2 regions of the Buttiauxella sp. AC038 genome follow, and region 1 is predicted to be linked to the other one. Evidence: riboswitches for the same ligand, from Rfam matches in the RefSeq annotation. Region 1 holds a riboswitch; the other holds the start of a gene.

Evidence for each region. A riboswitch is a leader RNA that binds a small molecule or an ion and turns the genes downstream of it on or off. The one in region 1 is predicted to bind cobalamin.
Region 2: it holds a riboswitch for cobalamin, as region 1 does, so the genes downstream of both, btuB (TonB-dependent vitamin B12 receptor BtuB) here and AC0IXI_RS08625 (cobyrinate a,c-diamide synthase) in region 1, are expected to answer to the same signal.

What each region holds. Positions count from the first base shown of each region.
Region 1 covers NZ_CEEDCQ010000001.1:1,809,626-1,815,682, reverse strand. Annotated here, with positions in the region: gene cbiB (adenosylcobinamide-phosphate synthase CbiB) at 1-157, opposite strand, end outside; gene AC0IXI_RS08625 (cobyrinate a,c-diamide synthase) at 154-1,536, opposite strand; cobalamin riboswitch at 1,695-1,866, opposite strand; gene AC0IXI_RS08620 (GHMP family kinase ATP-binding protein) at 2,027-2,887, shown strand; gene AC0IXI_RS08615 (DUF496 family protein) at 3,021-3,341, opposite strand; gene AC0IXI_RS08610 (FUSC family protein) at 3,548-4,606, opposite strand; gene sbmC (DNA gyrase inhibitor SbmC) at 4,695-5,165, opposite strand; gene dacD (serine-type D-Ala-D-Ala carboxypeptidase DacD) at 5,371-6,057, opposite strand, start outside.
Region 2 covers NZ_CEEDCQ010000001.1:4,842,560-4,848,616, reverse strand. Annotated here, with positions in the region: gene sthA (Si-specific NAD(P)(+) transhydrogenase) at 1-1,362, opposite strand, end outside; gene fabR (HTH-type transcriptional repressor FabR) at 1,555-2,199, shown strand; gene AC0IXI_RS22915 (YijD family membrane protein) at 2,214-2,570, shown strand; gene trmA (tRNA (uridine(54)-C5)-methyltransferase TrmA) at 2,616-3,716, opposite strand; cobalamin riboswitch at 3,826-4,141, shown strand; gene btuB (TonB-dependent vitamin B12 receptor BtuB) at 4,210-6,057, shown strand, end outside; gene murI (glutamate racemase) at 6,023-6,057, shown strand, end outside.

The DNA of each region.
Region 1 (6,057 bases):
CGATTTTCAGTGCACGGTCGCTTTTGCAGCACCGGCGTATCTGGCGCTGCATAAAGCTGATGAGATTGCCAATCCAACGCACCGGATGGGGCCAGTGATGCGGGTCACCGAGCCAATAATCCAGTAACCACGCAACAGCCCACGCAAGGAGTGTCATAGGTGGTTCCTCGCAAGTGCTAACCAGCGATTGAGTAATGATGGACGTTGAGCGAAATGAACATGCAGGTAACTTGCAAAGGTCGCATGATGCTGAAAACCGCCCTGCCAGCGCGAAATAGCAACACCATCGCGCCATTTGCAACAATCGAGAGCTGCGGGTAATGAGCCGCTGAAATCTGAATAATGGAATTCGTGCCCGCGCAGGGTTTCGCCTTTTTTGGCAAGTAACGTGTCGTGTAATGCCGTGGCTTCGCAGTAACCGAAACGTGTTAGCCGTTTGCCCATCTGGCTGTGGCCTGGCAGCACGCCACACATGGCATGGGTTTCATCATTGCCGTCAGTCAAAGATTCACCCAGATACATCAACCCGCCACATTCGGCATACAGCGGAATGCGGCGTTGATGCGCTTCACGCAAGGACTCACGCATGGCGGAATTGGCAGCAAGTTTTGCGCCATGGACTTCGGGGTAACCGCCGCCGAGCCAGATCATCTGGCTGTCGGGGAGTCGGGAGTCATGCAACGGGCTGAAACGCTGGATTTTCACCCCGGCCTGCTCGAGCATGTCGAGGTTATCCGGGTAGTAAAAGTTGAAGGCTTCGTCTTCGGCAACGGCAACGGTTAGCCCATGCGCTAAGGCTTCGTCAGCAATCGCGGGAGCTTCGCCGTGCGGCAGAGAATTTAGGTGAGATAACGCCAGCAGGCGGTCAATATCCACAGTTTCTTCAAGCTGCTGCGCCAGGCGCTGCCAGCGTTCATCTTGCGGGGAGTGTTCTTGTGCCGGAACAAGACCAAGGTGGCGCGAGGGTAAAGCGACATCGGCCATAACGGGTACTCGCCCCAACACCGGTAGCCCGCAATATCGGGTAATCGCATCGGCAAGCAACTGATAATGGCTATCGCTATTAACGCGATTAAGTATGACTCCGGCAATGTTAAGCGTGGGGTCAAAGCGCTGGAAACCCAGGACTGTGGCAGCAATGGACGTGGACACAGCTTTGCCATCTACCAGCAAAATCACCGGGCAACCGAGCTGTTTTGCCATAGCCGCGCTGCTGCAATAGTTGGGGTCCGTTCCGTAACCGTCGTACAGCCCCATCACGCCTTCGATAACGGCGACATCAGCGTGCTGCATTTGTTTTGCAAACAGACCGTTAAGGGTTGGAGTGGGCAGCATGAATGCATCGAGATTGCGTGAGGCAATGCCGGACACAGCACTGTGCCAGCCGCTGTCGAGGTAATCGGGGCCGATTTTGAAAGGTTGAACGCGCAGACCGCGCAGCATGAGGGCACGGAGCAGCCCGAGCGTGACGGTAGTTTTGCCACAGCCGCTGCTGGTTCCTGCAATGACGAATGCGTGTTTCGCTGCCCCTGCCATAATTGCCTTTTTACTTACTTCGGCAAAATGCGGATGTCAGCACGTGCGCGCACCTTGCGGCTGCACGCATCTGATGACAACTGGCTTCCCACCGAAGGAGTTGTTGTGAGTCCAGATAATTCGCAGTGCAGGCAAGGCTCTGCAAGTTGAAGTATCAAAAGTATTCTGACGAGTCGGTCTTCTGGCTTAGCTTCATCCTCATCCGCCCTTCCCAATCAAAGATCAGTGGTTACGCGGGTTCGTCGGCATCACAGCAGCGGGGGCTGCGGGGGAGTTTCACCCCCTTCCCAGCCATGTGTCACACATGGCATAAACGAGTCAGTTGTATCGTGCATGATTCTCAAATTATCATGCACGTGAATATGTAAAAGCTGGCACAGTGTAAAAGCTAATAGATATTGAGTGTTGCGCTATAACAATTTTTACTGATTTTTTAAGCCCTGAGGTAATGAAATAATGAATCCCAGCATAAATGAGCGTTGCCCAAAAGATGGCTGAAGCGAGCTGCCCGGCATCTTGTGGGGAATTTATTCAGGGATGGATTAGCGGCAGCGAAAAACTGGTGTCCTGCCCGATAGACTGGTTTAGCACCGTTGAAGTGCGTGATGGTGCAAAAAAACCAACTGAGCGCCCGCGTATGCGCCAGATACTGGAACAGGTGGTGGCGTATTTTGGTCACCCCGCTGCATTATCAGAGAGCCTGAGCACCGCTCTCGAGTCCACGATCCCCGTAGGTAAAGGCCTTGCGAGCAGCACCGCAGATATTGCCGCAACGGCAGTGGCGACCGCCCGGTATTTGGGTGAAACGCTCAGCGAATCCACCCTTGCGGCTTTATGTGTAAACATTGAACCGACCGACAGCACGATTTTTGTTTTGCCGACGCTTTTCTCCCACCTGAATGCGCAAACTCAGTTTAGCTGCCAGGCCGCGCCAGCTATGGATATCCTGTTGCTTGAAAGTGATACCACGATTCTGACTGAGGACTACCGTCGTCATCAGCGCGAATCTGCGTTAATTAGCCATGCCGCAGTACTTGATGACGCGTGGCTTCGCTTGCAACAAAGTTGCAAGATGCAAGAGCCTCGCTTGTTGGGAGAAGCCGCCACGCAAAGCGCGATCGCCAGCCAGGCGTTACTGCCAAAACCGATGTTTTCGCAGCTGTTAGCGCTAGTTGAAGAGTTTGATTTATTCGGTGTGAACGTGGCGCACAGCGGGAGTGCTGTGGGGTTGATGCTTGATACCAGTAAGCATGATGTTGGGAAATTACTCTGGCAGATTAATCAGTTCGCTATTGATGTGCCTTATCCGCAGCAACATCTGGTGAAGACGATTGCAGGCGGCGTGCGTTAAGTTCTTGCGAAAAAAAACCGCCGAATCGGCGGTTTTCACAATTAACACTAATTTCCCTAAATAATTCAAGTTGCATCAAGGCGGCAAGTGAACACAGCCAAGGCAGAGGCAGCTCGAAGTATGGCGGGTAAATTTACTCGGGTTTGATTTCACCCATCACTTTCAGTTTTTTGGAAATTTCACGACGCTCTTTAGACAGTTCAGCATTCTTGATGATGTAATCATCAACACGGTCTTCGTAGTCGGTTTTCATGCTGGCAATGATGCCCTGAATAGCTTCAATGCTCATACCTGGCTTAATGTAGTCACTCAGGTTATCAAGAAGCAGAACACGTTTTGAGTTATCACGGATCTTTTTCTGAACGTCCTGAATCTCACGCTGCAGTTTGTTTTTACGACGGAACAGACGCACAAACTCAAGCACGTCCTGGAAAGAAGGTTTAGTTGGTTCCATTTTTATACCCCTGCTAATTTCATACTCGGATTCGTTAAGACAACCGCCATAAGATTACCTTAATGGTAGCGGCGGCCGCTGACAATTCTTTTATCCCCGTCCGTTCCGGGCTCTATAGCCAAACAGTACAGGCGATTAGTCTCTTTCGCTATCTTAACCTCAATTGGTGCTGAATCGAAACCAGCAATTCGCTCCGCACCCCGCAATTATTTACGTAACGCGCGGCAGATCAACTGCGAGAGTAATTCCAGTTGACGAGCAAGCTCCAGACTCAACCAGACATAACCGTGAATTGGGGTTTCCTGAAGTTTCCCATTTCCCCCTTCCTGCATGAGCTGGCGCAATTCGCTGACGATCTCGGTCAGCTTTTCGTTATTAGCAGAAATCGGTGATGGGTTACCGTCATGCAATGCATGGGCAATCGCAGCGAGTGTGCGTTGCGTCATCTGCTGAGTATCACGCAGAGTATGAGCATTGATCATCAGGAAATGGCTCTCTCGGGAAGCCCAGTAAGCATTGATTTGCAGCTCAAGCGTGCACACCATATTACGGCTGACAGTTTGTATCGCTTCGAAAATAGATTTCTGGATGTGCGTTTCTTTGCTGCTCGGCCCAATCAGTGCGCGCATTTTCACTACATCGGTCAACACCTGATGCAGATGTTTTTCCAAACGCGGGCGCTCCAGCAAGTTCGGAGAAAAACCTGCGTTATAAACCCGACCAAAGGCGGTGACGAAATTCGCCATTTGAATGCGCCAGTGGATAAACGCACGCTGCGGATAAATACTGGTAAATAGCATTGCGAGTAATGATCCGAAGATAACATCACCACTGCGCCACAACGCAATTTCCATATCACCAGCCGGTGCACCCACTACGACTGCGAGGGTAATACCAATCAGCAGAGCCTGATACGGGCGTTTCCCCAGCGCCAGGTAACCGCAAATAAACATCGCAAAAGCGCACCAAACCAGCATCAGCGGCAGAGAAAACAGCTCCAACCTTAGCGCAATAAGCCCCATGGTTGCGCCACAAATGGTGCCGCCAATACGTTCAAAGGCGCGAGGTACTACATTTCCCCAAAAGGATATTGGCCCCATCACCACCACTAAAGTGATTAATGGCCATGTGCCTTCCGGAACTTTCAGAAGATGAACTATGAGAAAGGTAAGAACAAATGCCAGCGCGATACGAACGCCATGCACAATTCGGTAGTTGCGATAAACGCGTAGTTCAAACGGACTTAGTGATTTGTCGGGGCGCACACCCGGCTCTCCTGAAACAAAAGCGTGATTGTACCTGTTTTTTAAGTGTGGGCATCACAAAGTTAGGGGGCTTACGCCCCCTTCAGCTTCACTCTTGATCTGCAACCGGGATATACATATCAACTTCCCACACTCCACTTTCAGAGCCATCATTCAGATAGTGCTCAAAGCAAGGTTTGCCGGTTAACTGGAAGCGGTTATCTGCAAGGAGACTATCAAAGAAGAGATTCCATGGTTTTGCAAAATCGCCGTCGTCGACTTTTGCACGCGCGACGGCATATTGCCCTGCTTCAATGCGTGTAGTGATGACACCTTCACTGTTTTCAGGCACGGTAAAATCTTCCGCAACAGAAACAACCGTGTCGCAACGCAGCTTTTCCGCAGGTACAACATCTGGGTTATCGTAGTAAACCGCCAGCCACTCTTCACCGACGACTTTATGAGATTTAACCCATAGAGAAAGTTGCTCAAATCCTTGTTGAACCGTTTTTTCCCACGGCCCTACCATATGAAAACCCGCTACTTTTCGCTCATGAACTTGTTGTACGTTAAATTCCATATGACCTCCTGACCCGATTAAAAGCACTGTATATAAATACACCACTCTATTACTGGGAAGCAATCCTTTGGCTGGGTGATGTGGTTACTTTGCGAGCAAGATCGCTTTTCGCCAATAAATCGTAGTACAGACGAGAACCACAGGTTAGAACTAAAGGCGAAAAAAAAGGCCGACATAAAGTCAGCCTGTTGAAAATTTTAAGCAACTACAGCTTGTGGCTCAGATAATCACTAAATCGCGACCATGCACTGCCCTTTTTAACATCGGTTAGCGTCACCAGCGGCCAGTGTGCAATCAGCTTGTCGCGGTCAAACAGTTCAATTTCACCAACATGTTGGTTAGCGGCGACAGGCGCTTCCATCTCCGGGTTATCAAGGACATATTTGGCTTTAATATTTGGAACTTCCGATTTTGGCAGTGCCAGATAGACATCCTGATTGGTGCCGACTTCAACTTTCTTTTGGTCGCCATACCAGACAGTTTCGGTGCCAATTTTTTTGCCTTTATGCAGCACCTGCACAGTATCAAAATTATCCTGACCCCAATGTAGCAGTTTGCGCGCCTGGTCTTCGCGGCCTTTCGGGCTTTCAGCTCCCATTACAACTGCAATTAAGCGGCGCTCGCCATCAACACTTGAAGCGATAAGGTTAAAGCCTGCACTGGCAGTATGGCCGGTTTTCAAACCATCCACATTCAGCCCTTTATCCCACAATAGGCCATTGCGGTTCTGCTGCGTGATACCATTCCACGTGAGGCTGCGCTCGCTATACATATGATAAAAATCAGGCTCGCCGTGAATAATGGCGCGAGAAAGTACCGCTAAATCGTACGCCGAACTATGCTGGCCTGGCGCATCAAGACCGTGAACAGTTTCAAAATGGGTATCTCGCAG
Region 2 (6,057 bases), 3.0 Mb from region 1:
ATAGGCTTCCGCCATGGTCGGGTAGTTAAAGGTGGTGTTAACAAAGTACTCAATCGTGTTACCACCCCCTTTCTGCTCCATAATTGCCTGGCCGATGTGAATAATTTCGGCCGCACGCTCACCAAAGCAGTGGATCCCTAAAATCTCTTTCGTCTCACGATGGAAGAGAATTTTTAGCGTGCCTACGTTCATGCCAACGATTTGCGCGCGCGCAAGGTGCTTGAACTGCGCCCGGCCCACTTCATACGGCACTTTCATCGACGTTAACTGCTGCTCGGTTTTCCCGACGGAGCTGATTTCCGGAATGGTATAAATACCTGTCGGAATATCTTCAATCAGATGCGCCGTTGCTTCGCCTTTAACCAGAGCTTGGGCCGCGATTCTGCCCTGATCGTAAGCCGCAGATGCCAGGCTCGGGTAACCAATCACATCGCCAACGGCATAAATATGCGGTTGTGCAGTCTGGTACATGCTGTTGACCTTCAACAGACCACGGCCATCTGCTTCCAGCCCAACATTTTCCAGTGACAGCGAATCGGTATTACCCGTGCGCCCGTTCGCATAAAGCAGGCAGTCAGCTTTCACTTTTTTGCCAGACTTTAACGACACAATGACGCCATCTTCCACGCCTTCGATATTCTCAAACTCTTCGTTGTGGCGAATAACGACGCCGCTATTCCAGAAGTGGTAAGAGAGCGAGTCGGACATCTCCTGATCGAGAAACGCCAACAGGCGATCGCGGGTATTAATCAAATCAACCTTGACGTTCATGCCACGGAAGATCGACGCATACTCGCAACCAATCACCCCTGCACCATAAATAATGACGTGGCGTGGTTCATGGTGGAGGTTAAGAATGGAATCGCTGTCGTACACCCGCGGATGGCTGAAATCGACTTCTGGCGGACGATAAGGGCGCGAGCCGCAAGCAATAATGAACTTCTCGGCGGTGATCATCTCCACCGAGCCATCGTGACATTCCAGCGAGATAGTATGTGCATCTACAAAGCGTGCGTCGCCCTGCAACATCTCGCAGCGATTACGCTCATAAAAGCTCTGGCGCATGCGAGTTTGTTGGTTAATGACGCTATCAGCGTGATTAAGAATATCGGCGAAGGATGAACGGAGGAGATGTGTGTGGTCGCTGTATAAAGGGTTTTGGTTAAATTCGATAATGCGGCTGACTGCGTGGCGCAGCGCTTTTGAGGGGATGGTTCCCCAGTGAGTGCAACCGCCACCCACGTTATGGTAGCGCTCAACAACGGCTACCCTTGCTCCGAGTTTCACCAGCCCCATTGCGGCACCTTCGCCGCCAGGACCGGAACCAATTACTATTGCGTCATAATCGTAGGTGTGTGACATGGTAAGGCTTACCTGTTCTTATACATAAAAGCAACACAATGGTAACATCAACAGCGGGATAACCCAATTATCCTTGTGCTTTTTGCTGCGTTACGCGAAGCGGCTCGCGTAAACAATCATTCACAATCCTGTATAAAACCAGTTAAGTTATTCTCTGGTATAGTGCGAGTTCGATTAAGAGATTCAGGCAATATGATGGGTGTAAGAGCGCAACAAAAAGAAAGAACCAGGCGTTCTCTGGTCGAAGCCGCGTTTAGCCAGTTAAGTGCTGAACGAAGTTTTGCCAGCCTGAGTTTGCGCGAAGTCGCCCGTGAGGCTGGTATAGCGCCAACATCGTTTTATCGCCACTTTCGTGATGTTGACGAACTGGGTTTAACGATGGTTGATGAAAGCGGCCTGATGCTGCGCCAGTTAATGCGCCAGGCTCGCCAGCGAATTGCCAAAGGCGGGAGCGTAATTCGTACTTCTGTCTCAACATTTATGGAATTTATCGGTAATAATCCCAACGCATTTCGTTTGTTGTTACGTGAGCGTTCTGGAACATCTGCCGCATTTCGTGCCGCTGTCGCCCGTGAAATTCAGCACTTTATTGCGGAACTTGCTGACTATCTTGAACTCGAAAATCGCATGCCGCGTAGTTTTACTGAAGCGCAGGCAGAAGCGATGGTTACGATTGTCTTTAGTGCTGGTGCCGAAGCGCTGGACGTTGATGCCGATCAGCGTCGTCAGCTTGAAGAGCGCCTGGTACTCCAGCTGCGCATGATTTCAAAAGGTGCGTACTACTGGTATCGCCGGGAGCAAGAAAAAGTGGCATTAGCTCAAATATCTGAAGAGTGAGTAAAGGAAGAGCAATGAAACAGTTACAAGACAGAGGTACGCTCGGGCTGGCGTTTATTGCAGGCCTGGCAATTAACGGAACGTTTGCCGCGTTATTTAGCTCGGTTGTGCCGTTTTCCATTTTCCCGATGATCACGCTGGTGCTGACGGTGTACTGTTTGCATCAACGCTACCTGAACCGCACGATGCCAGTTGGCCTGCCAAGTATTGCTGCGGCGTGCTTTGTGCTAGGTGTCTTGTTATATAGCGCAGTTGTGCGGGCTGAGTATCCGGTGATTGGTTCTAACTTCTTGCCTGCGGTGCTTTCAGTTGCATTGCTGTTCTGGATTGGTTTCAAAGTTCGTGCCCGTAAAGCGCAGGTAACTGAATAGTATTCTTAGCCAGAAATAATAACGGACGCCGAGGCGTCCGTTTTGCTATTTGCGTGTCAGCCACACGCCGCATTCCATATGATGCGTATACGGGAACTGGTCGAAGAGCGCCAGGCGCGAAACATTATGGGTTTCGCTTAATACTTCCAGATTCTCGCATAGGGTCTGCGGGTTGCAGGAAATATAGAGAATACGTGGGTATGCCTGCACCATCCTCACCGTGTCTGCATCCAGACCGCTGCGCGGTGGATCGACGAAAATGGTTTCGCACTGATAGCTTTTCAAGTCGATCCCTTCCAGACGCCTGAATTCACGCACACCATTCATCGCCTGAGTAAACTCTTCTGCTGACATGCGGATAATCTGCACGTTGTCGATTTCATTCGCTGCAATGTTGTATTGCGCGGAAGCGACAGATGGCTTGGCGATTTCAGTCGCCAGTACACGGTTAAAGTTACGTGCTAGCGCCAGAGAGAAGTTACCGTTACCACAGTACAATTCCAGCAGGTCGCCCCTGGAACCCTGAGTTGCATCCAGTGCCCATTCCAGCATATGAATATTCATTGCCGCGTTTGGCTGAGTGAAGCTGTTCTCAACCTGGCGATAAATCATCTCTTTACCGGCAACGGTTAAACGCTCATCAATAAAATCCTGATCCAGTTCGATCTTGGTTTTGGTCGCGCGTCCAATTAAATGAACGTTGAAACCCTGAGCACGCAGATTATCGCGCAATGCTTCAGCGTGTTGCTGCCACTCTTCACCCAACTTGCGATGATAAAGCAACGAAACCACAGCCTGATTGCTCATGGTAGTCAGATAATCAATCTGGAAAAGCTTAAAACGCAGGGCGGGAATATCGCGCACACCATCGAGCATTGCTGGCATTAGTGCGTTGATAAGTTCACTTGCTGCCGGGAAACTATTGACCCGAATACGTTGCTTAGTTTCCTGGTCAAACATGATGTGGTACAGGTCGTCTTCATCGTGCCAGATGCGGAATTCAGCGCGCATCCGGTAATGGCTGACTGGCGAACGGAACACCTCCGGCGCGGGAGCTGCAAAAGGGGCCATCATGCTTTGCAATCGGGCGACTTTTTCGGCCAGTTGCGCGTCGTAAAGTTCTATCGGGAGATGTTCTGGAGTCATAAGCGGCTACCTGTTAATAAAGTCAAACTACGCGGCGATTGTAGGGATTAGGCTCGTGATGTCCAGCGCTGTTGCATTTTGATGCTTATAGACAAGCTTATTAACAAAATCGTAGCATAGCGTTTCCGGCCTTTTTACATGAGTTAAAAGGGAACCCAGTGCAATTCTGGGGCTGACGCGCAGCGGTAAGGAATAGTGGGATGAATGCCATGTGCAGACACTGCTTATATGTACCCCAAATAATTCGAGATGCAGGAAGGCGGCCAGACCGTAAGTCCGCAGGAGCATAGCCTAACTATGCGACTGGGGTGCACGGGCGCAGCCAACGCATCTGCATCTTGAAGTATGACGGGAAAAGTGGGAAGTCATCATCCGTAAATAAAACACATCCAAGCCCGAAGACCTGCCGGTATACGTCGCAATTTGTCATAACTATCGCGTGCTATCGGTTATGTCTGCGGCATCCTTGATTTAAAAGCGGATGCTTATATAAATGAAGTTAAAAAAACTTTCGCTGCTTACGGCGTTGTCCGTAACGGCTTTTTCTGGCTGGGCGCAAGACAGCAATTCTGAAGAAAACCTGGTGGTGACGGCAAATCGTTTTCAGCAACCCGTCAATACTGTTCTGGCTCCAACCGATGTTGTTACCCGGGAAGACATTGACCAATGGCAGGCAAAATCGCTTAACGATGTGATGCGTCGTTTGCCTGGCGTGGATATCGCGCAGTACGGCGGTATTGGGCAAGGTTCTTCTATGTTTATTCGCGGAACCAATGCAAGCCATGTGTTAGTGCTGGTAGATGGTATTCCTATCGCTCGTCCAGGAATCTCTAACACTGCTGATATCAATCAAATCCCCCTTTCATTGGTGCAACGCGTCGAATACATTCGCGGCCCTCGCTCAGCTGTTTATGGATCGGGCGCAATTGGCGGTGTGGTGAATATCATCACGCAAACCGATGAAGATAAATCGCAAATCAATGCGGGTGTAGGCTCGAACGGCTATCAGCAATACGACGGTACTTTGCGTCATCGCTTTGGCGACACCGTGGCGACGGTGGCTGGTTCGTATGAAACGACCAAAGGCTTCAACGTCTTGCCGGACTCACCTTATAGCGGCGATAGCGATCGTGATGGCTATCGCAGCAAATCTTTCTGGGGTGGGCTTGAGCATAAGTTCAGTGACGAGTTTGATGGTTTCTTCCGTGGTTACGGTTATACCAACAATACTGATTACGACCAGGGGTCGTATGGGTATGCCGGTGGTGGCGATGAAGAGCAACTTTACAACCAGACATTCGATGCGGGCATGCGCTTCCATTCTGGCCTTTACTCTTCCCAGTTGTTGGCTAGCTATCAAAAAGTAAAAGACTACAACTATAGCAGCGTGAATGGCCGCTATAACGACGGTACCACTCTCGATAATATGACCCAGCGTAACATTCAGTGGGGTAATAACTTTGTTGTAGGAAATGGCTCAGTCAGTGCAGGCGTTGATTGGCAGCAGCAGCGCTTGACGTCTTCAGACACTGCGATGTCTGATACCTATAAGCGCGATAACACGGGTGCTTACCTCAGCGGTCAGCAGCAGTTTGGTGATGTGACGCTGGAAGCCTCTGGTCGTGAAGATAATGACGAACAATTTGGCTGGCACGGCACATGGCAGACGGCCGCTGGCTGGGAATTTGTTGAAGGTTATCGTGCGACGGTCTCTTATGGTACCGGGTTCCTCGCGCCATCGCTTGGGCAGCAGTTTGGTTCGACACGTTTTGGTATCGACTCAAATCCAAACCTGAAGCCAGAAGAGTCTAAACAATGGGAAGCCGGACTTGAAGGATTGACAGGGCCAGTAGATTGGCGCTTGTCGGCTTATCATTACCAGATAGAAAACCTCATTACCTACTATTCTGCCCCGGGATCTTTCGAAGGGAATTACGACAACATCAAGTCCGCGACCATCAAAGGGCTGGAATGGACGGGCAGCGTTGATACCGGCATCTTTACCCATAAAGTGACGCTTCAGTATATGGACCCGCGTGATGACCAGACTGATGAGGTGTTGGCTCGTCGCGCCAAACGTCAGGCGAAGTATCAGCTCGACTGGAGTATGTTTAATGTCGATATGGATGTTGCGTGGCAGTACTACGGCAAACGCTACGACAACAATACTTCTTCGTACAGCCCGACTCAGCAGGTTTTGCCGAGTTACAGCACTGTTGATGTTTCCGCATCATATCCTGTCACCTCACAGCTAACCGTTCGTGGTAGAATTGCCAACCTGTTCGATAAAGATTACGAGACGGTTTATGGCTATCAAACCCCAGGACGGGAATACTACCTC